Regions from separate parts of the Pseudocolwellia antarctica genome, predicted to be linked through region 2. Evidence: riboswitches for the same ligand, from Rfam matches in the RefSeq annotation. Region 2 holds a riboswitch; the other holds the start of a gene.
The links. A riboswitch is a leader RNA that binds a small molecule or an ion and turns the genes downstream of it on or off. The one in region 2 is predicted to bind cobalamin.
Positions count from the first base shown of each region.

Region 1: linked by a shared signal. The riboswitch ahead of ACPUVN_RS13125 (ABC transporter ATP-binding protein) and the one ahead of ACPUVN_RS19525 (hypothetical protein) in region 2 are both predicted to bind cobalamin.

Region 1 covers NZ_CP187926.1:3,034,064-3,054,405, reverse strand. Annotated here, with positions in the region: gene ACPUVN_RS13185 (response regulator) at 1-1,075, shown strand, start outside; gene ACPUVN_RS13180 (GntR family transcriptional regulator) at 1,234-1,902, shown strand; gene ACPUVN_RS13175 (DUF1289 domain-containing protein) at 2,249-2,572, shown strand; tRNA gene ACPUVN_RS13170 (tRNA-Phe) at 2,684-2,759, shown strand; gene ACPUVN_RS13165 (response regulator) at 3,252-7,085, opposite strand; gene ACPUVN_RS13160 (hypothetical protein) at 7,484-8,158, opposite strand; gene ACPUVN_RS13155 (cobalamin-binding protein) at 8,376-9,287, opposite strand; gene cobO (cob(I)yrinic acid a,c-diamide adenosyltransferase) at 9,292-9,897, opposite strand; gene ACPUVN_RS13145 (histidine phosphatase family protein) at 9,911-10,621, opposite strand; gene ACPUVN_RS13140 (adenosylcobinamide-GDP ribazoletransferase) at 10,627-11,445, opposite strand; gene cobT (nicotinate-nucleotide--dimethylbenzimidazole phosphoribosyltransferase) at 11,442-12,482, opposite strand; gene ACPUVN_RS13130 (FecCD family ABC transporter permease) at 12,495-13,481, opposite strand; gene ACPUVN_RS13125 (ABC transporter ATP-binding protein) at 13,478-14,290, opposite strand; cobalamin riboswitch at 14,447-14,643, opposite strand; gene ACPUVN_RS13120 (methyl-accepting chemotaxis protein) at 14,814-16,799, shown strand; gene ACPUVN_RS13115 (PhzF family phenazine biosynthesis protein) at 16,877-17,806, opposite strand; gene ACPUVN_RS13110 (alpha/beta hydrolase) at 17,886-19,334, shown strand; gene ACPUVN_RS13105 (ATP-binding cassette domain-containing protein) at 19,345-20,094, shown strand; gene ACPUVN_RS13100 (ABC transporter permease) at 20,091-20,342, shown strand, end outside.
Region 2 covers NZ_CP187926.1:4,499,699-4,509,625, reverse strand. Annotated here, with positions in the region: gene maiA (maleylacetoacetate isomerase) at 1-397, shown strand, start outside; gene cobO (cob(I)yrinic acid a,c-diamide adenosyltransferase) at 873-1,490, opposite strand; gene ACPUVN_RS19535 (tetratricopeptide repeat protein) at 1,523-2,413, opposite strand; gene ACPUVN_RS19530 (cobyrinate a,c-diamide synthase) at 2,513-3,880, opposite strand; gene ACPUVN_RS19525 (hypothetical protein) at 3,914-4,510, opposite strand; cobalamin riboswitch at 4,638-4,850, opposite strand; gene ACPUVN_RS19520 (histidine phosphatase family protein) at 5,206-5,784, shown strand; gene ACPUVN_RS19515 (cobalamin biosynthesis protein CobD/CbiB) at 5,886-6,905, shown strand; gene cobD (threonine-phosphate decarboxylase CobD) at 6,978-8,039, shown strand; gene ACPUVN_RS19505 (TonB-dependent receptor domain-containing protein) at 8,722-9,927, opposite strand, start outside.

The sequences.
Region 1 (20,342 bases), 1.5 Mb from region 2:
GGCAGCCGAAGTTTTTTTCAAAGAACTACAATCACAATATGGCTACGCTTGGGTGTCTTTGGGATATGTAAAAGCCTTATTGAAGCAAAATAAGATGGATGACATACAAGATTTACTTAATACCTTAGTTAATCAACCTGATACTCGTTTTGCTATGCATGATTTGTTAGCGCAATATTATATGGAGCAAAAAGACTATGAACTTGCTTACGAAGAAATAATAAAAGCCACCAAGTTAGCCCCTCGAAATATAGAACGAAATAGAAAGTCATGGGATCTCGCTCGACTAAATCATGATCATTTTGGACAATATATAGCAACAAAAAACATTGCCATTAATGCCAAAAACTCTATTCACGACTCGCCAGTATTACTGCTTAATGTTATTCGCTCAGGTATCGATCTCGCTTGTACTATTACAGATGAGTCGTCAAATAAAGTACTCGCTGAAACTGACAAGTTTATTAAGCAACTAGAGCATGATTATAAAGATGCTTCCTTATTTAAAGAGCAAATTATTATTGTGAAAGCGCGATTGCATAATGTAAGGAATGAGAAAAACAGAGCGGAAAGGTTAATTGAAACAAATATCTCGTTAAGACCTTCTGAATGTGTAGAAGATAATTTAGATAAGGTAAAAGTTTTTCACGAACTTGGTATGAGGGAAGAAGCCTTTTCTTTATTAAAAGCCGTTAAAAACCAAGTAGCAGGTGACTCTTTAACAAGTGAAGTGTTGAGTCAGTATGTAGAACAAGAAATTGATGAGCGTTCAGAAATCAACTTCACTCCTAAACAACTTAATAGTATGGCTGTCGAGTTTTTCCAGAAGAACAAGTTATTGCCTGCGCTTAACTCTGTTTTACAGGCATTAACACTCGCGCCAAGAAATATTAAGCTCTTATTTAGTTTGCTAAAAATACTCATTGTAATGAAGCAAAGAGATGAAATAAATACAGAACAAATAGTATTGGCTGAAGGTGCTATTGAAAAGTTAGAAAAAGCTAACCTTGATGATCAAAAGTTACAGGTGTTTATAGGGTTAAAAGTTCGCTGGGAACCTGAGAAAATTAACTAACAAAAACATCTATCTACGATATGCTTACTAAATATCGCTATAGTTACTTCCTTGTATGTTAAAAAAAGGTTAAAATCAGGTTAAGTTTAAAGCATCTGTGTTCAATCGTTTTACAGTAGTGCTACATTTTTCTTACCGTTCTCAGGGAATGCCAGAACATGTCTATTATTTATAAAACAAGAACTCAACTTGTTGTAGAAACTATTCGAGAAAAGATACTCAGTGGCTCAATAAAGGCAGGACAGCCTTTACGCCAAGCCGCATTGGCAACTGAGCTGAATGTGAGTCGAATTCCTATTCGTGAAGCATTGTTACAGCTCGAAGCAGAAGGTTTAGTCGCTTTTGAAGCACATAAAGGTGCTACAGCTACAGAGCTTAATGTTAGCCAAGTTGATGAATTATTTGAATTAAGAGCGATGTTAGAATCGGAATTACTTGCTTCATCTATCCCCAACCTATCTTATGAAAAACTTGAAGAAGCAACCGCCATTTTAAAGCAACTTGATCGTGCTTTAGGAACAGAAAATGCTGCCAATAAATGGAGTGAACTAAACTCTAAATACCATAACTGCTTGTATTCAGGTTCTGACAAACCTCAAACATTAGACTTGGTTAATACCTTAAATAAGAATGCTGACCGTTATATTCGTATGCATTTATTATGGGCGGGTGGCATATCTAAAGCAGAATCTGAACATAATGAAATTCTTGCTCACTGTAAAAATAAAGATATTGATAAAGCGACTGCTGTTTTAAGAAAGCATATTTTAGGTTCAAGAGATGAAATAAAGTCATTTTTACTTGAGCGTGAATTAGCTAACGCTTAACTTTTTTTGCAACAAAATTGTTTATATAATAAGCCAGATAAATTAATAATTTTTATCTGGCTTTTATTTTTTAGAGTGTCTAAAAAGCAGTCATTTATTGACATCTTTCTATATGGTCTATACTATTCCCGCCGCTTAAGCCCTTTGTAATTAATGTGTTACATGAATACTTCTCTTCGTAGATCTTACTTTGATAACTTAAATGATTTCGTTTGATATTTAACGTCAAGAATTTTCAATGAGGATTCTTTTCTTGAAAGGGTCGTAGATTCTAATGTGCTATAGTTGAATGAGTACGTTTTAATCATTTGTTTTTTGGTCAATTGCGTTAAGGTTTTATGTGAGTATGCAATTAGAGTTTTTTGATGTTCCTAGTCCCTGTGTTGGAATTTGTCAGTCAAATGATAAAGGCCAATGCTTAGGCTGTTTTCGAACTCGAGTTGAGCGTCAAACTTGGACGAATGTGAACTCTGATGAAAAACAAAAGATAATTAAGCGCGCTCTACAGCGGAAAAAACGTATAGAAAAGAAAGAAACCAGTAAAGTAACGATTGAAACTGAAACTGAAAGTGCGGAAACTAAGATAATTCAGCCCTCTTTATTAGATCCACCGAGTAAAAAGACCTTAGATACCTCAACAGATTTCGATTTTGACGATTTTGAGCTGTAAATAGGTTGCTAGAGAAACTAATTCGCTATATGATGTGCCCTCTTTTTAGAGGACTGATGTTTATATAGTTTTATAGTAAACAATCAGTAAAGTCTTAAAAAAGTAAATTTTGCCCCGATAGCTCAGTTGGTAGAGCAGAGGATTGAAAATCCTCGTGTCCCTGGTTCAAATCCGGGTCGGGGCACCATACAGCACTATATGAAAAGCCTGCATTTATGCAGGCTTTTTTTATGGAAAAATATAAGTAATCTAAGTTTAATACCCAACGGATTAATTTATTGCTCACTTAGCGAGAATTTAAAGGCTTAGAGGCACAGGTTCATAGTTCCAGACTGAACCTAAGCACCTACATCCATGTAGGCGAGGCATTGATTGAAGAGAATGGTTATTCTCGGTAACTGCTCCTGCGTTACCCTAATGTCCTACATCCATGTAGGAACCTTGTCAAAATCAATAACGCGGCATATGAGCCTTTAAATTCTCGCCCTTCGGGAGCTCATTAGCAAACTGATAACATCACAAAATTAAAAAAATATAGAATAACTATGTTTAATCAATTTTGCTTGTTCTAAGCTTGCTAATGTAGCTCTAAGTTGCTCAATAAATTAATCCGTTTGGTATAACTAACCAGGGCTCTGTTAAACTGAGTTTAGTTACCATAGGTTTAGTTAGCTTATGTTTAGCTCTCGGCTGATTCTTCATCTTCAATGAATTTATAAAAAATACTATGAACAGCTTCATACTCGTTAGTGAGCGAGATGACGATTTGTTCTACTTCCTTGAAATTTATCTTTTCAGGTTCAGTTAAAATAAGCTTTTCAATTTTCTTGGTAAGTGTGTGCATCTTATTTGCGGACAGATTACCTGCAGCGCCTTTTATACCATGAGTTATGGCTATTAAGTCTTCAATGCTTTTCTCTTTTGTTGACGTTTTCAAATTCTCAATATTTGTAGGCATATCTTCTAAGAACAAAGAGATGAGTTTATTTAATAACTTTTCATTACCTTTTACCCGTTTTAGCGCTGACTTTTGATCCCAAGTTATATTGGCTTTATTGAATGCTGTTACTTTTGCTTGAGAGGTTATGTTTTCGTTTGTTGCAACTAAAGCCTCTTGTTTAATAAAGTTTTGGGTCGATAATCCATTTTTGGTTAACAGCCAATAGTGCAGCTTTTTAAGTAATAAGTTGGGCTCAATAGGTTTACTTAAATAATCATTCATTCCTACACGAATACAATTTTCTTTATCGCCTTCCATGGCATTCGCTGTCATGGCTATTATGGTGATATTTTTGTTCTCTTCTTTGGCTTGGCTAGCTCTGATAGCTTTTGTCGCTTCGTAACCATCCATTTCTGGCATTTGGCAGTCCATAAGCACAAGTGAATAAGGCGTTGTATTTGACGCTTCCTTAATCTTCTCTAGTGCTTCTAACCCATTAACTGCAATATCAGCCTTGAGATTAAACTCTTTTAAAATGCCTAAAGCGACATGCTGATTAATTCTATTATCTTCAACAATTAATAAGCGAGTAGTATTCGGCCAAGTATATTGATTATTGAGGGCATCTTTTAATTCGGTTTTTTTAACAGGAGATTCTATCGGTTGTGTATTGGTTTTGTTTTGAAAGACAGTATCCAGCGCATAAAATAAATCACGAGTCGTAACGGGCTTAATGAACGTTTGACTAGCCACGCCTTCTTTAACTATTTGATAATCGTTAGCTGAAGCAATAGGGGTCATCATTACAATATTAATATCATCAAATTGCTGTTTTAATTTACTTGTAAGTTTATTGTCTTCTTGCTTGCAGACTTTGGTATCAACAAGTAAAAGATCAAACATCCTACCTTGATGTTTTAAAGCGAAATTTTGACAGCAATCCAATGCTTGCTTCACGGAATCTGCTTGATAAATAGTCGCTCCCCATAAGGAAAGTTGATCATCAATTACTTCTCTATTGGTTAAGTTATTATCAACAATTAAAATATGTAGAGGAGTAATATCAAACTTAGGAAGCACTTTAGTTGAGCGCATGCTCGGCATTATTTCTATGGTGAAATTGAACTGACTACCTTCGTCTAACTGACTGATGGCGTGAATATCCCCATTCATTAATATGCAAAGCTTTTTGGTTATGGCTAAGCCTAAGCCCGTGCCGCCAAACTTTCTGGTGGTAGATTTATCCACTTGAGTGAATTGATCAAAAAGTAGTTCTAATTTGTCTTTAGGTATCCCCATTCCTGTATCTCTTACCGAGCACGAGAAAATGAGTTTGTCGTTAGCGCCTTCGGAAGTAGAGGCACTGATCAGTATTTCCCCTGATGTTGTGAACTTCACTGCATTGGAAACAAGGTTAGTTAGTATTTGACGTATTCTGCCTGAATCACCTCGTACCATAGAGTGTTCAATGTTTTTTATATCGAGTATGAGTTCAACGCCTTTGTTTTGAGCATTTAAGGCGATTGATTCAGAAAAGCTGCCTAGCATATCTCTTAAATCGAAATCGATTAATTCTAATTCAAGTTTGCCAGCTTCTACTTTTGAGAAGTCTAAAATATCATTAATAATAACCAGTAACGATTCGGCACTTGATTGAGCAAGTTTGGCTTTTTCTATCTGATCTTTCGTTAATTCACTGCTAAGTAATAAACCTAGCATACCTAAAACTCCGTTCATCGGTGTTCTAATTTCATGACTCATACTTGCTAAAAATTCGCTTTTTAAATTACTGTTTTGTTGAGCAATAGATGACGCTTTTTTAAGAAGGTGATGGGCATTATTTTGGGTTATAGCTGCAGAGAACAGATCGCTTATTTCATTAATGATAAATAAACTTTCTTGGTAGTGTTCTAACTCATCAGGTGAGCTGAAAATAATAAAGCCTAATACGCTGTTATTAGTACCTAAGTTAAAGATTGGTGTTAGGTAATGAAAGCTTACGTCATTAATCTCTTCTACAAATAATTTTTGAGGATTTATGATACCTATTTTTTCGATGTTCTGGCTTTCGATACTTATGTTTTCAACATATCGCGCAGCTAAGGATTTTAATTTAGCTTCTTCATTAGAGGTGAGTTTAGTTTGGCTGTAACAATTCAAGAAGTCGTGCTTTTCAGGAAAATACTCAGTTTCATTTTCGAAAATTAATACCGTTGAAAAGTTTACATCTTGTAAGTTTATTAATTGTAAAACTGAAGTAAGTGCTTTAATTATTCGATCTTCAAAAGGTGCTTGTGCTGACAGTGCGCTGGTAACATTCAGTTTTATTTGAATAAGCTCGTGGTTCGTTTCTAATTGTTTTTCATGTGATTGTCTTATTTTTAGCATTTCGTTGAATGAGTTGAAAAGCTGGCTAATTTCTCTCGATGATTGCTGTACTTTTATATGCGCTATATTGCCTTTAGCGAAATTCTCACTCGCTTTTGCTAATAAGGCGATTGGGTTTGTAAAACGTTTAGCCACTAAAATAGAAACTATCAAAACTACAGCTATAGTAAATAAGATCGAAACGACTAAGGTGTTTAGCATCACCGAAGAGGCTGACAACACATCATATTCATCTTTAGTGCTGATCAAGCCCCAATGAACATTTCCGATACGGATAGTAGAGTGGATATGGATAACATCTTCTTTATTATCTGAATGGATTTCTTCTATGTTTGTGGTGTTATTCGGGGTATTAAAAGTTTGCAGCCAATCGGTAACGCAAGTATTTGATATTTTTTCACCTAACACACCACTTATATTATTGTGCAAAGGAGTGCGTAGGCGAGTGTCTTTGCCAACCATATAATGCAGCACAGGACTATGTTCATCGATATTTTCTTTGAATGCTTTGAATAATCGATCTAAAGAAAGCTCAATGGCAATGGCACCTATTATCTCTTGCTGATCACTAAGTATGGGTGACGTAATAAAAGCAGTTAGGCGTTTATCTTCAGTTAAATCTCTTTCTAAGTCAGAAAATTGGGTCTCTTTAGTTGATAAGCTTTCTTTTGCTGATTGAGCAAATTTTGTTGTCGCTAGCTTGTCTGTAAAAATGTTATCGCCAGCATTTTCTTTATTAATAAGTGTAAAAAGAATATTGCCTTTTTCATCCATTAAATACACATCGTAAATATATTTTGAGGCTTCTTTGAAAGCGACTAAGTCTTTTTGATAGGCATGAGTAACTTGTTGCCATTGTTGATTACCCACATAGCTTTTAGTCGGCAGCTTACTTTCACGTTGGCTTTGCTTTAGTTCGGACAAAAGTTGAATATTTGTAGGGAATTTCGCTTGTGCTTTTACATCTCTATATCGATCATCAAACCAGTCGGTAATATACAACTGAATGAGCTCCGATGATTGAATGAGTTCTTTCTCTGCTTGAATAGTCAGAATGTTTTTTGATTGGTAGTAATTGAAAATTGAATTGAGGGTTAAAGGCAGTAAAGAAATAATTAAAAACCATATAGATAGACTAACGCGTAGAGAGCGCTTTTTGTTTTCACTTCGAGGAATGTCTTCCATGTTTTACACCTAATAAAATGGTTCTAATATAAGTTTTATGTTTATCTTGAAAAGGGAACGCTTAGGTAAATAATCGTATTTTTTTGTTACTTAAGTATTTAACCTGAACTCTGGATAATGAATTTTGTAATCTATTGATTCATATAACTTAAAATAAGACGATATGATTTCACTAAAAATTATCATTTACTTTTCTCCTAATGTTGGGATTTAGCCCGTATAACAAGACGGTTTTATGTACTAATAGCTAGCTATTAGTAATAAAATCACAGTTTTGTTATTCCCGATAAAAACTAAGTACCTGCATCCATGCATCCATGCAGGCGACGCAGATAGACGGTTAAATAACAATATTAGGCATAATTGCTTATCCAGCTTTCAGGTTATTTAGTGTAAAACTACATAAAGTCTTCTGTATTGTAATAAAGTGGCTTCATAGCACCACAGTATGTGAGCTTATAGTGTATCTCGTTTTCTTCAGGTACAGGTGACGATGCGGTAAAGTTGGTCATACAGTTAATGTTATCTGACAGATAAATTAGATGTTCATAACTCGGTGGCTTTTGGATTTGATGGATCAGAATTCGTTGATTGTTTTTAACCTTAACTACGTCATATTTTTGTCTGTTATTTGATTCTTCTAAATCATCTAATACTTTTATAAAAAGCTGCTCATCAAATGATATTTTCATACTTGAAAAAGTTAACAATCCACCTTTTTTATAATGGCCCATGTAGATATCTGCTTTAACTTCAAAAGACTCGCCACGTATTAAACGCTGTAAATTGAAAGCTTCTGGTTTAATGGTAACTAAGTCAGCATCTTTTACTAATTGCAGTAATGAAAGGTGGTCTATGTTTAATTTATAGAGAATTTGCACATTTTTAGGTGGCTCTAAATCCAACATATATGAGGCGTATACACTTGGCCCCTTGTTGAATAACTTCATGCCATGAATCCCCATGTACTTAGGATCTAAAGGAGGAAGTGCTTTAGGCTCTTCTGCTATAACCAAGTGAGAAACTGAAAGTAGAATAAAAGATAAGATGAAAGATACAATTGTTGAACGCATAAATTCTAATAGCTAAAGAAACACTATTTTTAATATTAGCAGCTTTCTAAATAAAGGAGAGGAGGATCCTAAAATAGTTGAAATAAATGTTATTTATTAAAAGAGTAATTATTGTTTTTCTTCATTTGAAAAAGGTCTTTCATGAATTTAAAGGCTTTAAAAATAATCGAATGAGTATTAGTTTTTAAAGCCTTTTATATCTTTTGGACTTACCTGTTTAATCAGTTTTATGGTCAAGGTAATAGCTTCTTGAGTTATCTATGCTGATGCATAAACTTTCTAGCTCTTCTAATAATCTTGATGTCATTCGATGTAATTTGTCTGAGTTTGGCATTATCAACTGTTTATGCTTTGAAGCAGGGATCTCTTCCCACTGAAACCAGTTAACGGCGTTAGGATTGGGTTCGCCAGCAGACATGGGCTGAATGATTAATTGTGGCTTAGCAATAACAACTTGCTCTAAACCAATTTGTGGGTAATCCATAATACTTTTAACGAATGGGTTAGTTGCACCACAAACATTAAGGTGTTGCTGAGGCCAAGCGTTACTACTTATGGTGGTTAAAGGATTTGACCAAAGCTCGTAAAAGACTGAAATAGGGCTCTTATTTGCAAAAGTTTTACGTAGTTCTAGTAGGTCTGTTTCATATTTTTTAGCTAATACTTCAGCACGTTCTTGAGTGCCTGTTAATTTACCTAATGAACGTAATTCTGCTGCAACATCGTCTAAATTTCGTGGGTCTGAATACACAACTTTGAGACCTAGTTTTTCAAGTCTTTCTAGATCATCAATCGGATTACCTGTTCGCCAAGCAATAATTAGATCAGGTTCGTAAGCGAGTATTTTTTCTATTTTTAATCGTGAATAGTTACCTATACGAGGCACATGGTTTGCTGCTTCAGGAAAGTCTGAATGATCGGTTGTTGCAATCACTCTTTCGCCAACACCTAAATTAAAAAGCATCTCGATTATATGAGGTGCTAAGGTAATAATACGTTGATGTTCAAAAGCTTTGTTAAGGTTAACGTTAACTTCTACTTTTTCAGCGTCATTAGCCGAAACTAACAGTGAGAATGCTGTTAGTAATACGCATGAAAAGGCTAATGTCGCTTGTTGTAATCTTCTCATAAAGTTACCAATCTATGCCTTTTTGTACACGAACACCGTTATCAAAAGCATGTTTAAGAGATTGAACTTCTGATACGGTATCAGCAGCTTCTATAATTTTTCTATGACAAGCTCTTCCTGTAATAACAACGTGTTGCATGGCGGGTCTATTTGCTAACACAGTTAATACTTCTTCTAAATCAATGTAACCATAAGTCACCATGTAGGTAAGTTCATCAAGTAATACGGTGTTAATGCTTTCATCACTAAGGAGTTTTTTAGCTTCAGACCAGGCGAGTTGTGCTGCTGTTGTGTCAGATTCTTTATTTTGTGTTTCCCAGGTAAATCCTGTTTTCATGGTGTGATGAATAACACCGTGCTGCTTTAATAAATTAAGCTCGCCACATTCCCATGTGCCTTTAATAAACTGAATAATACCTGCTTTTAAACCATGGCCGACGGAACGTGTAACCACACCAAAACCTGCGGTTGACTTACCTTTACCGTTACCTGTTATTACAAGTAATAAGCCTTTGTCTTCAGTTGCTGCAGCAATACGTTTATCTACATTTTCTTTGATTTTTTGCTGGCGCTTTTTATGATTTTCTTTTTTTTGATTATCATCAATCATACAATAATTCCTCTTATTCGAATGCTTTAGGTGTTTGGCTGATACAAGTTAAAGGTGTCGAGATAGTAATAACATTATTATGCACATTAACTTGCTTGTCGGAATGTTTATCTGAGCGCATTGAGATACTTTTAATTAGCGTAATACTACTGTTTTTAATGGTGAGCTGGCTAAATAGTGCTTTGTTAGTGTGATCAAGGTTGAGAATATAAGACAATATCATACGTATAACGCCACCATGGCAAACGAGTAATATATTTTTGCCTTGATGCTTCTCTAATAATTGCTCCCAAGCTTGAGCAACTCGTTGATAGAAATGTAATAATAATTCTGCTTCAGGTAAAGGGTGTTGTTCAGGTTCTTTCCAAAAGTTTTCTAACTTTTGCCAGTTTTTCTCGCTATGTTCCGAGTCTCTAATTTCATCGAAAGATATGCCATCTAACTCGCCAAAATACATTTCTTTGAAGTTATCAGCTCTCTCAATTGGTACGCTATTCAATTGTGCAAATTGTTCAGCCACTTTAAAACAACGTTGCAGAGGTGAACTGACTATTTGAGTAATATTATTACTGCCTAGGTTCTTCTGTAACAGGTTTAGTTCACTAACGATTTTACTGTTAATTTCATCTGTTACATCAATATCAGTATGGCCATATAAAGCGGGTAGCCCGTTTACCTTGCCATGACGTAATAAATATAAGGTGGTTTGTATTGATGAGTGCATCACATTTATGCCTGAAGATAAGGAGTAAAGCACGCAATAATCACCAGATAAATAAGTAGTTCACTAATTTGCTGGCAAGCACCTAAACAATCACCCGTATATCCGCCCAAACGTTTTATTAACCAAGACTTAAAAAGTGCTCTAAAGATAAAAAGTGTTAACGCGATAAATAAGAGGGTAGTTAAGGAAAAATAGATAACAGGAATAACACCAATAATAAATAAGAGTGTTAATTCAAACCGTGTTTGTTTGCTGGCTAATGGCTTACTTTTACTTGTGTCTATATCCGCTACATAAGGAAGATCGTATATTAAGCTGGCTGCTACTGCTCTAGATAAGCTATAGCCTAAGAATAACGAGGGAATTAACATACTTATTTCAACAAGTTCGATAAGTAATAATAGCTTTAATGCTAATGCCATGAAAAGTGTAACCGAACCGTAAGTACCTATGCGGCTGTCTTTCATTATGGTGAGGCGTTTTTCTAGTGTCATGCCTCCGCCAATGCCATCGGCCATATCTGCAAGTCCATCTTCATGAAAAGCGCCTGTGATCAGCAAGCTCATAATAATGAGTAAAGCGGCACTAATCGAGGCAGGAAACAACGGGGTAATAACAGTAAATAGTACACTGAGTATGCCAGCGATGAGCAGCCCGACTAAAGAGAAATAGCGTCCTGACTTATTAAGCAAGCTAGGGCTGTAATACATACTTTTTGGCGCAGGAATGCGCGTGAAAAAAGTTAACGATAAATAAAACAGGTTAAGCTGTCGTTTCAAATATCGTTTATATACATTTACTTTTGAAAGTGTCGGTTCGGTCAAATGATGACTCCAGCATCTTCAAAACTTGCCATGTTATTGTAAAAAGCCGCTGCAGCATTTAATAGAGGTAAAGCGAGTGCGGCGCCAGTGCCTTCGCCTAAACGTAAACCTAAATTCAATAAAGGTTTTGCTCTTAAATGAGCAAGTAATAGCTGGTGACCAAACTCGTTCGATTCATGAGAGAAAATCAAATAATCGCGAACATTGTCATTTATTCTACAAGCTAAAAGCGCTGCGCTACTTACGATGAAACCATCAACTAAAATACTTACACCTGCTTTTGCTGCAGCTAATATTGCTCCAGTCATTTGAACAATTTCAAACCCTCCGACTTCTTTTAATACGGTTAATGGCTCATTTGAGGAAAAACGTTTTAAGGCTTTTTCAATAAGGCTTTTCTTTTTAAATAATTGCTCTGCACTAATGCCTGAGCCAACGCCTACACATAAATCGACATCAGCAAAAATTAAACGCGAGGTTATCGCTGTTGCTGCACTTGTATTACCGATACCCATTTCGCCAAATATAAGCAAGTTTGTACCGTTTTCAATCAATGGAGCTACAACTTGCTCGCCATAACTTAGACCTAACTCAACTTGTTCGTTAGTCATGGCTGGCTGGTTTACAAAGTTTTTAGTGCCCGCGCCTAATCTCATATTGATTAAGTTAGGGAATGATTCTGTTATAGGTTCAACAATGCCTGCATCTACTACTTTTAAGTCAATGTTATTCACTGCACAAAAACAGTTAATTGCTGCTCCGCCCGCTAAAAAGTTTTGCACCATTTGTCGGGTAACGGAACTTGGTGCTATTGAAATTCCTTCTTCGCTAATACCATGTTCAGCTGCAAAAACAACAGCGACAGGTTTAGTAATAACAATATTAGAAACTAGTTTTCCAGCTTTATTACTTTGAATACTAGCCAGTTGTAATGCTATATCTTCAAGTTGTCCTAAAGATCCAATAGGTTTAGTTTTTTGATTAATCTTTTCTTTGATTTCCGTTTCAAATTTAATGTCTAGTGCATTTATTTCCATGTGTGATCTCGCTTACATTTTTCTCAATAGAGCTAAAAAGAATAAACTTCCCATAGCTGAGGTAATTACGCCGATAGGTATTTCCTGACCACCCAAGGCTGTACGAGCAACAACATCTACCCATACTAAAAAACAGCCGCCAACTAATCCTGCGGCTATAAATAATTTTGAACTAGTAATGCCAACAAAGGGCCTAACCATATGTGGGATCATTAAACCTATAAAGCTAATGCCACCGCAATAAGACACGATAACTGCAGTTATAGCTGCACATAAAACTAGTGTAATAATACGTAACCTTTCAACTTTTATGCCAAGGGTCCGAGCACTGTCATCACTGAGTAATAAAGCATCAAGCTGTCGACCTAATAATATGGCAATAATTGTGGCAATAATAATGACGGGGGAAATCCATAGAAGCGCCGTACTATCTGCTCTGGCTAAGCTTCCCATTAACCAAAAAATCACACGATTTGTTGAAAAAGCTTCTCCACTATAAAGAATAAAAGATGTTAAAGAGCTTAATAAGAAGGATACAGCTACACCAGCCAATAATAAATGCTCGATACGTCGCCAATTATTCTGGTAGAGCACAATGAGAATAATTCCTACAGCTAAAAGTGAACCTAAAAAGGAAGCTATAGGTAAAGTGATCAGTTGCACCGTTGTGGGGAGAAATTGAGTCAGTGTTGCTCCTAAGCCTGCACCCGAAACAATGCCGAAGAGGTAAGGATCTGCCAGCGGGTTTCGAGTTACATTTTGCATAAGCGCGCCAGCAATAGCTAAACCAAAACCTGCAATAAAGCCGAGTAATACTCTTGGAAAACGTATCTCCCACAAGATCGTGTCATAAATACTTTTTTCACAACTTTGGGTAATACATTGCCATACCGCTTTATGACCTAACTCAACAACACCGAATCCCATTGAAGCGATAAGTGAAAAAACAACTAAGCCAGAAATAAGTAATAAAGAGGTTTTAAAGGAGAGTTTTTTCATGAATGTAACCAAGCTGATTCATCATTCGCACTATTATTAATGCCTGAAAATGTAATTCGAGTACTTTGTGTGAAAGGATTTTTATCAATAGCACATTCAAGTTTGAATACTTCGGTAAGCTTTTCGGCAGTAAATACTGCTTCAGGTGTATCGTCGGCCACTAATTCTCCATTATTTAACATAACAATTCGATCACAATACTGGGCAGCCAAATTAAGATCGTGAATAGTGATCAATAAAGTAATATTTAACGTTTTAGCTAACATTAATATTTGATGTTGATAATACATATCGAGATGATTTGTTGGCTCATCCATAATCAGAATATCTGGCGCTTGCACAATCGCTCGGGCAATTAATACTCGTTGTTGCTCGCCACCAGATAAGGTATTAAATAACTGATGTTGTTTACTTATTAAATCTACTTTTACTAAAGCTTGCTCAATACTATGTCGGTCGGCACTGGTATTAATATCAAATAAGCCTTTATGGGGAATTAATCCCATCGATACAATATCGAGAACAGTTAAATTGAATGCAGATTCAGAATGCTGACTAACAACCGCTATTTTTTTAGCAATATCTTTTAAATTTAAAAGGTTAAGTGATTTACCGTTTAAATAAATATTACCTGAATAATTAGAACATTCGCCATAAAGACATTTAAGTAGAGACGTTTTTCCTGCGCCATTAGGACCAACTATCGCAACCGTTTCGCCTACTTTTATATTGAGATCAATATCATTAAGAATGTGTTTTTTATTCACAGACCAAGTCAGGCTATTCGCTTGTAAAACAAAAGAGGACATAAACGTCTAATTTAAAAAACCACAAGATTACAGAAAGCCTAATTTTATAAAGAATTTTGGCTGAAGAAATACATTATTAGAAACATAGAGGGGATGAAATAAAAGAGCATCGACTATAACAGAAGTGATGTTCTAGATTTTCGTGTTACCCGCACGGTTACTAAAACTATTAAGGCAGGTGTTCTGACTTAAGGGCTTGCTAAAAAACGTATCAAGCTCTCATTACAGTTGCGGGAACAGTTATGGAATTAAGCATATTTAAGTATATGTTGCACCATATTCCCCTTTAAGTTTATCGTAAATTAATATTGTTCTTAATTCACAAATAAAACACCTTAAAAGTAGGTAAATATTACCATAAATACTGGCTAATTAAATAAAGGATAAAGCTTTTAACGAAGGTTTTGTAAGTTTTTGATATAAATGGTTATTCCATCAGCGGATAACGCCTATTTGTTGCTTTATTTGAATTTAAAGCTATTCTATTAGATAGCTTAAATTATCTAGGATTGATATTTACATTATGTTTACAAATCTTTCATTTAAAAGAAAAATATGTTTTTTATTATTACTTCCGTTAATCAGTTTTTTATGGATGAGTGTTGTTTCTGTTAATAATTATTTTACGCTTAAAAATGAGATGGAAAAACTGACACAACTTACTGAACTGTCGGTAGTTTATAGTAGCCTAGTACATGAATTACAAAAAGAACGAGGATTAACTGCGGGCTTTATTGGTTCTAATGGCAAGTCATTTAAAACTCAGTTGGCAGCACAAAGAAAGCTGACCAATAGTGAACAAGATAAGCAGCAAAGCTTTTGGCAAAAAAACGATGAAACTACAAAAGTTATCGTTGAACTACATAACAGTATAAATAAGCAATTAAACCAGTTAAGTACTATTAGAAGAAGTATTGATGCTAAAACAGTGTCATTAAACGCAGCACTTTCATATTACACAAGCCTTAATGCAAAGCTATTAAGCGTGTCTAAAGTTATTAGTTTGTTGAGTACCGAAGCTAACATAACCAAAGAAATGATCGCCTATTATAACTTCTTACAAGGTAAAGAAAGAGCTGGAATCGAGCGAGCGGTTTTAAGTAATGTGTTTTCTATCGATAGCATATCTTCTCCATTATTGGTTCGTACCATTAATCTTATCTCAGAACAAAATACTTACTTCCAAAACTTTAAAGATTTATCAACAACTGAAAATACTCAGTTTTATTCGCAAGCAATGCAAAAGCCCGCAGCTATTGAAGTTGAACGACTTAGGCAAGTTGTTATTAAAAAGTCGGCAGAGGGTGAGTTTGGTATTGATGAAAGTTATTGGTTTGAGCAAGCAACAGGCAGAATCAAACAACTAAAAGAAGTTGAAAATACATTAGGTACATCTTTAATAGCGTTAACACATGAAATTAGAAGTGATGCGAATCAGTCGTTAATTTTATCTATTGTGAGTGTTCTCATTATAAGCTTGTTGGTTATTTTGATTAGTTTAGCTGTTATCAATGATTTGAATAATCGCATTAAAGATTTACTTAGCGTGTTAGGCAAAGTAAGAGAAGAAAACGATTTAACCGTTAGAGCTCAATATAACGATAAAAGTGAATTAGGCACTATTTCTAATGTGTTGAATTTAACTCTAGAAAAGTTTTCAAATACCTTATCTGAGATTTCTGGCTCAAGTATTTCTTTAGCATCAGAGGCTGAAGAAACTGCACAAACATGTGAATACAGCTTTAAAAATATTGAAGAGCAACAAGCAGAAATTGCTTTAGTCGCAACATCAATTGAAGAATTATCAGTCACCGTAAAAGAAGTGGCTATGAATACTAAAAGTGCGGTCGATGCAGCAAAAGACGCTGATAAAGGAGCCAACGCAGGATTAGATATCGTTAAAATATCTTATCGATCTATTGAAGCTCTAGCAGAAGACATTTCAGACTTATCAGTCAAAATAACCAGCTTGCATGAAAGTAGTTTAAACATTACTAATATTGTTGATGTGATCAAATCTGTAGCTGAACAAACTAACTTATTAGCGTTAAATGCGGCGATTGAAGCGGCAAGAGCAGGGGAGCAAGGGAGAGGATTTGCTGTGGTGGCTGATGAAGTTAGAACTTTAGCGCAACGTACGCAACAATCAACCAACGAGATTGAAAGTTTTATTAGTGAATTACAGGGTAATGCGAACTTAGCGTTTGGCGTGATTGAAAATAGTCAAAGTAAAGCTAATGATGCCGTTGTAAATTCAAAAAATGTAGAGCAGGTATTAAGTAATATTACGCAATCGGTTAACCATATATTCTCACTAACTGAGCAGGTAGCGACAGCTGCCGAGCAACAAGCGGTTGTGACTCAGGATGTAGCTAAAAGTGTAGTGAATATTGAAGACGCTTCATTAGGTTCAGTCACTGGTGCTAAGCAAATAGCAACTACAGCGCAACATCAGGCTCAATTAGCCGCATCATTACAAGATACTGTTAATTCATTTAAAGTCGGTTAGTTCTATATATAAGCCCAATTTATAAAACATCAGTATCTAAAACGTAAAGCTAACATACGCTATTAATCTTAATAACTTCAGCTCATGTAATTAGTATTAATAGCGTATTTTTTAAGCGTAAATATATGCCCATGCCTACTCACTTCTACCTGAGAGATAATACCCTCAGTTTTATGCACCTTAGCTTGAAGTATTGAAGGTGAAGACATCATTTTTCCTTGTTCAAAAATATAATTATCAGTATCAAAAACTTTGTGCTTAGTTAGATAACAAGCGAGAGCGCCACATGCACTTCCTGTTGCAGATTCTTCTGAAATACCAAATAAAGGGGCGAAATTTCTACAGCTGATAGTCGTATTTTCTTTGAGTTTGCGGTCAATATTATTGCGGGTCTTTTGAGGTAATTCAAACAGGTGGATACCAACGGCGTTATGTTCTTCACTAAAGCGAGATATGTTATCTAAATGAGGGATGATTGAATCTAAAGACTCAAACGGTACAGGAATAATAACATCTGCTAATCCCGTAGAAATAATTTCACAAGGTAAGTTCGTAGAAGAAAATAACGTTTCGGGAATATTCAGCAGATCAGCAACTTCCTTATTGTCGATTTCACCTAAATATTGAGGAAGCGTTTGTTCCATGCTGACTAAGCCATCTTCAGCAATGTTAACTTTTAGTTTACCTGCCTTAGTGTGTTGGCTATAAGTACGAGCTGTAATTATGTTCTTTTTAAAGAGTAAAGCAAAAACTGCTAAGGTGGCATGACCACAAAAATCGACTTCATTATTGGGTGTGAAAAAGCGGACATTAAAGTCACACTGATCATCGGATGAGACAAAAGCAGTTTCAGAGTATCCCACTTGTGTGGCAATATACTGCATTTGTTGAGTTGTTAGTTTGTCTGCATTTAAAACAACACCTGCAGGGTTACCACTTTTTTCGGGAGTTATATTGGGTGTGTTATAAACAAATGAATTAATGCAATAAACTATTATTTCTATCATTACGTACGAAAGCTCTATTTTTAAGGGAACTCCTCAAATAGACATCAGATGGTTAATATTTACAAGGGAAGTTTACTGAATGAGAACAACATTACCCGTTCTACTTTTATTTATATCCGCGTTTACAGCAAATTTTGTTTGGGCTAATGATGAGGTTGCCAATATAGAAAATTGCCATCTTGACGGCATTCGCTCTCAAGTTACTTGCGGTACTTTACTGGTACCTGAAAATTATCAAAAGCCTGAAGGTAAAAAGATTTCAATTAACTTTGCTGTATTACCTGCGATAGATAACTCTCAAGATAAAGAAGCTTTGATGTTTTTAGCTGGCGGTCCTGGGCAAGCTGCCGTTGAACTTGCAGCACACATTATTAATGGCTTTGCAGAAATAAGAAAAACCCGCGACATAATATTGGTAGATCAACGCGGCACAGGTTTATCACAACCTATGTTATGCGATGAAGAAAAAACAGATCAGTTTTATAGTGTGATCCCTGAAGATTATGCGGAACAAGACGTTATTGATTGTGTAGAACAATTCAAAGAAAGCCATGAACTTAGCCAATACAACAGTGAAAATGCAATACGTGATTTTGATGCAGTAAGAAAAGCTTTAGGTCATAAGCAAGTGCATTTATATGGCGCTTCTTATGGGACTCGTGCTGCACTGGTTTATATGCGTCTATTTCCTGATTCAATTAAAAGTGTTGTGCTTGATAGTGTAGGTCCTATAGAAATTCCTATCGGCTTATTTGGCGCAAGTTCAGCTCGATCGTTTAACTTATTATTAGAACATTGTTTAAATGATGAAAGCTGTAACAAAGCCTATCCAAACTTAAGAGAAGAGTTTGATACCGTCGTAAAGCGTTTATCTAAAAATACAGTGTCATTAGCGATTAATCACCCAAGACTAGGCACCAAAACAGATTTTAACCTGAGCCATTTAAAGTTTATTAATAACATCTTTAAACAACTTTATAGTATGGAAACTCGCAGTTTAGTGCCTTTAATTATCCATCAAGCTTTTTTAGAAAACTACCAACCGTTAATTGGCCTTATTGCTACTAGTGATGGTGGTATGAACATGTACGTTGGCCTAACCTTTAATATCGTATGTAATGAAGATATACCAAGAGTTACTCAAAGCATGTTAACTCAAGACAGCGACAATGATTTTGGCAGAGGCAGTACCCAAACGGTTTACCAATCAGCTTGTAAAGTGTGGCCTAAATATGAAGTAGAATCGGCTTTTTATCAGCCTGTGGTTGCTAATATTCCTACCTTAATTCTTTCAGGTGATTTAGATCCTGTAACCCCACCGAGTAATGGTGAAATATCAGCAGGTACTTTAACTAATAGTCATCACATTATTTCAAAAAGCAATGCTCACATTGTTGCTTCTACGCCATGTAGTGTCGGTATGGTTAATGAGTTTTTAGGGCATTTAAATCCTAAAGATGTTGATTCATCTTGTTTAGCAGAATTACCTAGCGAGTCATTCATGACAAGTTTAAACGGCAGTATATAAGGCGATTGTTATGATTGAAGTTAATAATTTACATAAGTCTTTTTTACGAACTAAAAAGCAACAGGTTAAAGCCCTTAATGGTTTATCTTTTACAGCAAAAGATGGCGAGATCACTGGTATTTTAGGACCAAATGGCGCAGGTAAAACTACTTGCTTGCGTACACTTTATGGCTTGTTAAAAGCCGATTCAGGCTCAGCGATTATTGATGGTATTCAAGTAAGCCAGTCACCAATTGAAGCGCGAGCCAAATTAGGTATATTCCCTGATAAGTTTGGTTTGTATGAACGCTTAACGGCTTACGAACAAATTGACTATTTTGCCAGTATCCATGGTTTACAAGGCGCAGCTAAACACAAAGCTATTGAAGTGATTATTCAAGAATTAGAGATGGAAGAACTTGCTCACCGTAAAACCCAAGGTTTTTCTCAAGGTCAACGAATGAAGGTGACTTTAGCGCAAGCTTTAGTACATCAACCTCAAAACTTTGTATTGGATGAACCAACGCGTGGCTTAGATGTTATGAGTACGCGGGTATTGCGAAATCATTTAGCTAAGTTTAGAGATAAAGGTCACTGTATTTTGTTTTCATCTCACGTTATGCAAGAGGTTGCGGCTTTATGCGATCGCGTCATTATAGTGGCAAACGGTAAACTTGCGGCTCAAGGTACACCTCAGGAACTATGTGACTTGGCAGGTGAAAAATTATTAGAAGATGCCTTCGTTAAATTGATTGGTTCTGACGAAGGAGTTGCTGCATGATCCAGTTTAAGGCGTTATTAACAAAAGAATTTAAAGAAGCTTTTAGAGATAGGCGCGCACTTATGGTGGCCATGACCATGGCGATGTTAGCACCTGTTATGATTTTAGTATTGTCGAAAACCATGATCAAAGAGATGGTGGAAACCCCACCTGTATATTTAAATGTAACAGGCGAAAGTTTTGCGCCTAAGTTAATGACTCAGCTTAAACAAAATAATATTTTTTCATTAACAGACGCCCCTGAAAAT
Region 2 (9,927 bases):
TCCTGCTTTAGTACCTACAGAACCATTTGAAGCAGCTCAAGTACGTAGCATGATCGATATTATTGCTTGCGATATACACCCTGTTGATAATTTACGTGTGCTTAAATATTTAACACAAACTCTAAATGTGAATGAAGAAGATAAAATGACATGGTATTTACATTGGATCATCAAAGGGTTTGATGTATTAGAAACACAAATAAAAGCTACACCATATAGCTTAGGTAAAGAGGTAAGTTTAGTGGATTTATATCTAATTCCGCAGGTATACAACGCGCTACGCTTTAAGCTTGATATGTTGCCTTACCCGAAAATCATGGCGACTTATAATAGCTGCAATCAGCTACCAGCATTTGATATAGCTAAACCTGAGAGTCAAATAGATTTTCCCAAGTAAAAGTAGCTGTTATACCAAACGGATTAATTTATTGCTCACTTAGCGAGAATTTAAAGGCTTAGAGGCACAGGTTCATAGTTCCATACTGAACCTAAGCACCTACATCCATGTAGGCGAGGCATTGATTGAGAGAATGGTTATTCTCGGTAACTGCTCCTGCGTTACCCTAATGTCCTACATCCATGTAGGAACCTTGTCAAAATCAATAACGCGGCATATAAGCCTTTAAATTCTCGCTCTTCGGGAGCTCATTAGCAAACTGATAACATCACAAAATTAAAAAAATATAGAATAACTATGTTTAATCAATTTTGCTTGTTCTAAGCTTGCTAATGTAGCTCTAAGTTGCTCAATAAATTAATCCGCTTGGTATTAGAGAAGAATATATTAAGCCGAGCTCAGGTTAGATAGCAAAAAGCCTGACGATATCAGGCTTAATTAATAAATAATGTTTACTGTGATTATGCTTTCTACTTTACCAATCCAAGCCTTTCTGCGCTTTTATACCATCTTTAAAAGCATGTTTAACGGGCTGAACTTCTGACACTGTATCAGCTAGTTCAAGTAAACGACGGTGGCAAGCTCGACCAGTAATAAGTACGTGTTGCATTTTAGGGCGATTATTTAAAACCTCGATAATCTCATCTAAATCAATATAACCGTATTTCACCATGTAGGTCATTTCGTCAAGCAGCACCATGTCGATAGAAGGGTCGCTAAGCATGGCTTTAGTCTTTTCCCATGCAACCTTAGCTGCAGCTATATCAGTTTCTTTAGATTGTGTTTCCCAAGTAAACCCAGTCCCCATAACCCAATGTTCTACAGGAAATTGCTTGAGGATATTCATCTCTCCACATTCCCATTTCGAACCTTTAATAAACTGTACAATACCTGTTTTTAAACCATGACCAACTGCACGCAATATAGTACCAAAGCCCGAAGTACTCTTACCTTTGCCATTACCCGTAATAACAACTAAAACACCACGCTCTTCTGTAGCGTTCGCCACTCGTTCGTCAACTTTAGCTTTGATCTTTTGTTGACGTTCTTTATGCTTTTGTTCGTCTGTTAATTTGTTATCTTTTTCAGTCATTTTTATATTCTTTATTATTTGATTACTTGGCATTAGTTGGCGTTACTTAGTTCGAAATCTAACTTTCTTACTTTAATATTTACACCTGATTCGTTAAGTTCTTGATAAAAGTCGCCAGCGTTGCATGCTTCAACTTGTTTACAAATAATGCCATATTTAAAGATAGCTGACTTACTACTTTGCAACGAAGCTTGTTTTAACCAATGTAGCGCTTTGTTAAAGTCTTTATTAACAAACTCACCATCAATGTACATTTGAGCTAAGTTTATCTGACCTTTAACAAAACCTAACTCAGCTGATTGTTGGAAAAAACCAAAAGCTTTTTCTAGCCCCATCTCGTTAAAGCTATCATTAAAAAATGCCTCGCCTTTTATGTTTTCTTGTTTGCCGTAAGTCAGCCTATTTGAACGATAATGCTCTTCTCTTGGAACAACGAGGTTGCCATATAATTTATTTTGAACAGGTCTATTAGCTAAATAAATAGCTCCACTTTCAAATAAATTTTTTACTTTATTATGAGGAAAGTCGTAACGCTTACCTTCAAAATAATCTTTAAAGGTGAGTTGCCCGTAGCTTATGGCGTTTAAAGTGGCATGTTTACGCTGATAATAAAAACTACCATATACCAAAGTAATGATATCGCCTGTGATGTCGGCTACCTTGGCAATTCTGTACTTTTCATGAGGTCTTAAATCTTCTTTAATCACTCTAAAATCCATGAAATAAATATCATTAATTTTAGGCTCAGAAATAATAGCTAAAGAATTATCTGCCTCATGTTTATAGTCGAAGTATTCAATAAAGGCTGTATATAAGACAAACAATACCACCAATATTGAAATCACTCTTGCAGGAGCAGCAAAATAACTCAGACCTAGAGGCTTTATTTTAGAATCCGTTTTAGTGTAGGTTTCAGTTTTCATGCTCACGCTTATATCTTTTAACATCTGTTAAGGTTTATACAATAACCTTAACAGAAATAACATCTTCCTACCTAAACTCTAGAAATAAAATCCTTTAGTTTAACTACCTACACGAGTAAATAGCTTCACAGTTAACTCAGGATTACTTTGAAAATACCAATGCATGTATGACGCTAAAATATTACCGTGTTGATAAACAAACTCACCTAAACGTTCCGTTGGATGATGTTTAGTTTGACTAATAGGCTCTAACGCTATTTCTGCACTTGAATAATGAAAACTATGACCACGTATAATATTACTCGCTAAAGTTTCAGTACCTAGTAAAGGTAATGTAACTTGCTGAGAGCCTATTGCTGCTACTTTCTTTTGCATTACGGCTTTACCAGGAAGTAAGCCAACCATTGAAAACTCTTTTTCTTCTAAATCAGTTAACTGATCGAGTAAATAAAGCATACCGCCACATTCAGCAATAATAGTTTTATTTGATTGAGCAAAAGCAATGATGCTAGTTATAAAGCTTTTGTTAGCTGCCAGTTGCTCAGCATACAACTCAGGGTAACCACCTGGAATATATAACACATCACCAGCAGGTAATTCACTATCAGTGAGTGCTGAACAATAAATTAACTCAGCGCCCGTTTCTTCTAAGAAAGCGATGTTAGCCGCATAAATAAAGCTAAAGGCTTTGTCTTTAACAATAATAATTCGAGTACCCGCTAAGGCACCATCAGCTTTGTATGTTTCAGTTGCTTCACAAGCAAAAAACTCTACGGCAGCAGGTAATTCAACTAACCCCGTTTCAGCGATATGTGACGCAGCTTGATCAAGCTGAGTATCAATATCAGTAAGCTCTTGTGCTTGCACTAAACCTAAGTGACGTCGTGGTAATGTAATACTTTCATCTTTAGGGATACGACCATAAAAACGTATATCGTCGGGTAAACAGTTTTCTAATATTTCTTTATGACGAGGAGTATTAACGCGATTAGCAATAACGCCAGAAAATGGCATTGCGGGACGATAATTTGCTAAACCAAAAGCAACGGCCGCAAATGTTTGTGCCATCGCTGAAGCATCAATAATACCTAATACTGGAATATTAAAAGTTTCAGCTAAATCAGCACTGCTTGGTGTGCCATCAAAAAGCCCCATCACACCTTCAATCAAAATAAGATCAGAGCTTTGAGCGGCTTTATATAGTAATTCCTGACAACCTTGTTCACCCACCAACCATAGGTCTAATTGATAAACGAGTTCACCACTGGCTTGGCGTAAAATCATAGGATCAATAAAGTCTGGTCCCACCTTAAAGATGGTAACTTTTTTCCCTTGATTACGATGATATCTCGCAATAGCCGCTGTAATCGTTGTTTTACCTGTACCAGAAGATGGAGCCGCAACAATTAATGCTGGGCACATTATGCCTGTACCTTTTATATTTTGTGAAGTATTTTCAAATGCCAAAATAAGTCCTTACCTATCAATAAAATTAAAAGCTTACGAAGTTAACTGAGCTTCTACTTTATGATTATATAAACGACTAATTCCCCAATCGATAACGATGGCGCTAGTTGCATAAAAAATAGGATTTGAAATGGAGTTAAAGTAATACTTATTAACGCGTGTTGAATACTCATACCAAGACAGATCAGTAAAATTTCCTGACAATACATAAAAACTGCCATTTGAAATAAAGAAAGCGATAGAACTTCCGATAAATAAAGCCGCTCCAACCTTAACAAGATTAACGATAATATTTTGCTGTAACCAATCTGGTTTAGCGTAGTAGCCAAAAGCAAACATTACCGCATAGCTTATTGCTAACGCTGGGTAGGCTGTTGTTAAGCAATCACCAAATGAGCCACGATAATATGATGACACGAGATCAATCGTGATAGATAAAATATAGAAAAACCAATAGCTTTTTACAGTACGTAAAAACATACCTGCTAAGAAGAAAACGCCAATTGAAGCGCTAGGCAAGGTATTAAATGCAGTAAAGTGACTTCCGCGAGTCGCGATCATTAAAAGGCTTAATAGAGCAACAATGCCTATAAAGTAAAATAGTGGTTTTTGTAATTCTTCTGATTTCATGATGATCCCATTAAATATATTAACGGCGGGAGATCAAAGTTAGTAAAATAAAGGCTCACCTAAGAAATTAGGGAGTAAACCTACAACAAATTTTAATATCTCTGAATAACCGCCCACCGCAGTTGTTTAGTACAAAAATAAGTAGGCCGGTCTCCGGACTCCTGATCATCGCTATTTCAATCCCTTCCCATGTTCATCTAATGCTAAATGATTCACAGTGGTTTAATTGAAGCTCACAGTTACCGTTGCGGGGGCAGTACTGGTATTTCACCAGTTTCACGTTTCACCACTATTAAAAGTAAAAAATTTAATAAATGGCACCTAATTAACTCAAATTTTACGCTAAGGGCTAAGCTTATACAATCATCGCTAGAGCAATTTATCGTCTATTTTTTATTTATTGTATTTTGCGTTGAAGCCTAAGTTCGATTTAGTTATGCTGCGCAGCAATTATCAACATTGAAAAGCATCTGTTTTAACTTATGGTTTTGATTACAATGGCACTAAATAAGCGCTAAACACAATCACTTCTGCGTTGCTTGCATGTACGCAAGTACTTAACTTTTGCCTAAAGCAAAAAAGCTGTAACCTTTATCTAAGAGACTGGCTATTATGACAAAACCTCGCCTAAAATTGATATCATTTAAGTACATTGATGTATCCTTCTTGATTACTTTTATTAGTAACGAAAACCTATGAAAACAAGCTTATACATAGCCCGTCATGGAGAAACACAGTGGAATAAAGTCCAACGTTTTCAAGGACAACTTGATAGTCATTTAACTGAGTTAGGTAAGCAACAATCCGCACAAATAGCACAACAAGTTTTAGATAAAAAAATAGATATCATTTTTTCATCCGATCTTGGTAGAGCAAAACACAGTGCTGAAATTTGCAAAAGCTTACTTAATATTGACGTAAAAACCACTAAAGACCTTACCGAAAGACATTTAGGAAACTGGCAGGGCGAGAAAATAGAAACCTTGTCACACGACAACAACTACATTGAATTACTATACAAATTCACTGAACTTACGCCTAAAGGTGGAGAAAGTGCGATAATCTGCGGGCAACGAATTTATAATGCTCTTGAAGAAATAGTACAAACGCATGAATCACAAAATATTTTGGTTATTTTTCATGGTGAAGCCCTGCGCTGCTTTTTAGCCTTGTTAGGTGAACGTTCAGATCATAATGCTTATGAATTATTTAAAAATGGTTGTGTTACCCACTTAACTTACGACCATAACACTGAATATTTTAATCTAAGTTAACGCTATATAAGTTAACGACTATCATCCAAATAGATTTAGCTTAGCTATTATATTCAACCCATGAATTATTCATTAACAACAAAGAAAAGGAGGAGAAAATATTGTTAGCAAACGACTTTATTTCATGGCTACTTATCTATCTTCCTTCATGTTCAATTGGCTTAACACTTCTACTTGCTCTGCTTCTTGATAAGTTCTTAGGTGAAGCGCGTCAATACCATTACCTTGTTGGCTTTGGCTGGTTAGCTCAGCAATGTGAAAAGCGACTAAATATTTACACCCAAAGTAAAGCAGACAACAATTCCCAAGTGCTAGTTTTCAATAATAAGAATGCAGCTTTAGGTGCCCTTTCATGGGCATTATTAGTGTTACCTCTGCCCTTACTGTACTTCTTTTATCTTAATGATTTAGTCTGGTACTGGCAGATACTCTGTGATGCCAGCGTACTGTATTTAGCTATTGGACTTAACAGTTTACATCAACATGCAATGCAAGTTTATAAGCCACTAAACGTGAATAATTTAACTGAAGCTAGGCACTTCACTGGCTATTTAGTGAGTAGAGAAACGAGTACATTAACACCCGATGAAATGTCGCGAGCGACGGTTGAGTCTATGTTAGAAAACGGTCATGACTCCGTTATAGCTTCGATGATATATTTTATTATTGGTGGCGCACCTTTAGTTATTTTTCACCGTTTTGCGAATACCTTAGATGCCATGTGGGGCTACCGAACACTGCAGTTTAATTCTTTTGGATTTGCCAGTGCCCGACTCGATGATTTACTTGGTTTTTTCAGCGCTAAAGTTTGTACGTTACTTTATGCAATGCAAAGTAAAACCTTTAAGGTCTTTACCAAGGCGTTAAAAAATTCAGCATCACAAGGTAACCAATATAAAAGCCACAATGGCGGATGGGTAATGGCTGCAGGCGCAACTGTGATGAATATAAAACTTGGTGGTAGTGCTTCATATCATGGAAAATTAGTAGAATCGGTTACTTTAGGCTGTGGCAATAAAATAGAAATTGAAGATATTCCTAACAGCGTATTACTTGTAAAACGTGCAGCTATCTTACTGACGTTGATTGTTATGTTGTTAACTTTTATGTGGCTATATTGATAACAAGTTTTCTAGCTAATTTCTTATCATAATTCGTTTACGTTAATCCTTATATACAACTGAGATCAAAACATGGCGCTAATTCATGGCGGGCAATTACAACAAATAGCCCAGAAATATCAAACTCCTGCTGAGCAATGGCTTGATCTCTCTACAGGTATTGCTCCTTTGAGCTACCCTATTCCTGATATTCCTTTGAATATTTGGCAAGATCTCCCGCAACAAAATAATGACTTGTTAACTGCTGCTAAACACTATTATCAATGCGAACACTTAATCGTAACCAATGGTAGCCAAGCAATAATTAAAGCGCTGCCCGAGCTATGGCAGAAGAAACAAAATACGCTAACTTTAGATAACAAAGATCCAGCTCATTGTGCTCACCATGTTTATTTACCTCAATATGGTTACAAAGAACATGCTCAAGCTTGGCGTAATGCTGGTTATAGTTTGCACTTTTACTTAGATGAACTTCCAGTCATTGATGACATACAAGCAAACAGCGTGCTTGTTATTATTAATCCAAACAATCCAACAGGTTTATTGTTTACTAACGAAACATTACTCACCTACCAAAAAGTGATTGAAAACCTTAACGGCTTACTCGTTGTAGATGAAGCTTTTATGGATGTTATACCAACGAATAACTCAATTTGTTCACAAGTTGCCAATAGCAATACGTTAGTTTTTCGCTCGTTCGGAAAATTCTTTGGTTTAGCGGGTATTCGCATTGGTTTTCTAGTGGCTAATCAATCATGGTGTGAAGCTTTTAATGAACATTTAGGTCCTTGGCAAGTCAATGGCCCTGCGCAGCTTATTGCTCTTCATGCACTTCATGACAGCGACTGGCATCAACAGCAAAAACAAACATTAAACATATTAAGAAATGAGTTAGAAAAATTATTGTGGCAATACTTAGGTAACAATATTATTTCAGAGATTAAAGGTACTGATCTATTCTTAACACTTAGCTTTAATGAAGCATCAAATATTAATGCTGAAAGTTTATATACCCTATTATGCCAACAAGCCGTTTATGTGCGCTTAACAGATGAAAAAGACAAGTTACGTTTTGGCATTCCAACGCAGCAACAACTCATTAAACTGGCAAAGATATTACAAGCGTGTATTTAAGAACAACTCACATTCAGCATAAAGCTAAATTTTAGGCAAAAAAAAGGCTATTAACTAAAAAATAGGTAATAGCCAAAGAGAGAGTGTGACAATACGACATCGAATATGGGGGTCTCCGGCCTTACGCGTCCTGTAACCTAAAGCCAGAGGTAATTCGATACCGATTAAGAAAAAGTAGTAGTGGACTCCTCCCTAACCGACAACTAAATAATAATCATTCTCATTTGCATTGTAAAGCCTTTTCTACTCTTTTTTTAATTTATTTAATATAAAAAAACAAAACCCCAAAAGAATGACCTTTTGGGGTTTTAATCAAGGTCTGTTGATCTTTCAGGGTTAAATTTTATTCAATTCAAAACGGATTTAATCGCGATGTGAGCTTTGTCTAATAGTTATTCTATTAAAAAAGCGAACAGCAATAAGTAAATTTGTTTTAAATGAACCCAAAGGGCAGCATGTGTTTGAAATTCCTAACTTTGGATAGACAGGGCGTTATCGTCTGTTCGAGTAGCTAGCTACACGTCACAGACTCTGCCTTGTCTAAATACCAAACACCTTGCTGTAAAAATAATCTCGAAAGTTCAACAGACCCTAAGTCTTATTTTATGCAGCTAAAAGACTTACATAACTAACTTCTTTATCAGGCTTAGCTAATAAGCTGTTCTAACAAAATAAATAGCTATTAAAAGTTTTGGTAAGTAATACCAACATAAAGCGCACGACCTTGAGTAAAGTATGTGTTCGCTGTTTGGTATTCTTTATCAAGTAAGTTAGTTACTCGAGCATTTAAAACTAAGTTTTTAGACAACGGAGCATTCAAGCCTAAATTGATTAATTGGTATGCACCTAATTCAACATTATCTTGTAGATAAACACTATCTTCTCTACTGCCTACAAATTTATATTCGGCATACAAATCAGCAACGTTAATTGAAGTAGTAAACTTGTAGTTAAACTTCTCTTTTGCACGGCGTATTAACTGCTCATCAGTTTGTTGATCTTCAGCATCTGTATAAGATAAGTTCAGATCATGTGTTCCACCCGTAGCAACAAGATTAAAGTTTAACTCAGCACCTTTAATAATAACTTCATCAAAGTTACCTGCATTACCTTCAGCGTTTCTTCCAATTAATTCGTCAATTTTTGAATAATAAAAGTTAACGCGCGTATCAACTGCACCTAAACGAGTTTCAAGAAATAGCTCTGTTGTTTCTGAACGCTCAGAATTTAACGTTGGTGTACCAAATCCAGGGTAATATAGATCGTTAAATGAAGGAACTTTGAAACCTGTACCATGATTTAGCACAATTCTACTGTCATCACTAATGGTGTAACCTGTACCTAAGTTATAAGTAACTTCTGAATCTACACCTTGTACTTCGTCATTTCGTACAGAGCCTTCGAATGTCCATTTGTTACTTGTATATAAACCATGAGCAAACACACCAGTCACATTACGTTTTTCATCTTCAAATATTAATGTGCTTTTAGATATGTCATCTTGATAAAAATCCGCACCTACATTCATTTGGAAGTTTTCAGTAAATTGGCTATTATTGATAAGTGAAAATTGATCACGGCGTGTCTCAATAATCCCTTGTGAATCAAATCCACTTAAACTATCAACACTATCTCTACTTTGCCCTACACTAACTACTGTATAGTTTTTTACATCATTGATCTGGCTTGCATAGCTACCACGAACTAACCAAGCATGTCGGTCAATATCTGCGCCGTCGTAAAAGCCGTCAGAATCATTTTCACCTTGATCACTTGAAAGTAACCAATCTAAGCTAAAGTCTTCATTTATTTTTTGTTGACCACGAATCGCAATAGAAGTGAAATCATAACCATCATCATCTGCATCAGCTTCACTTGTTGTATCTCT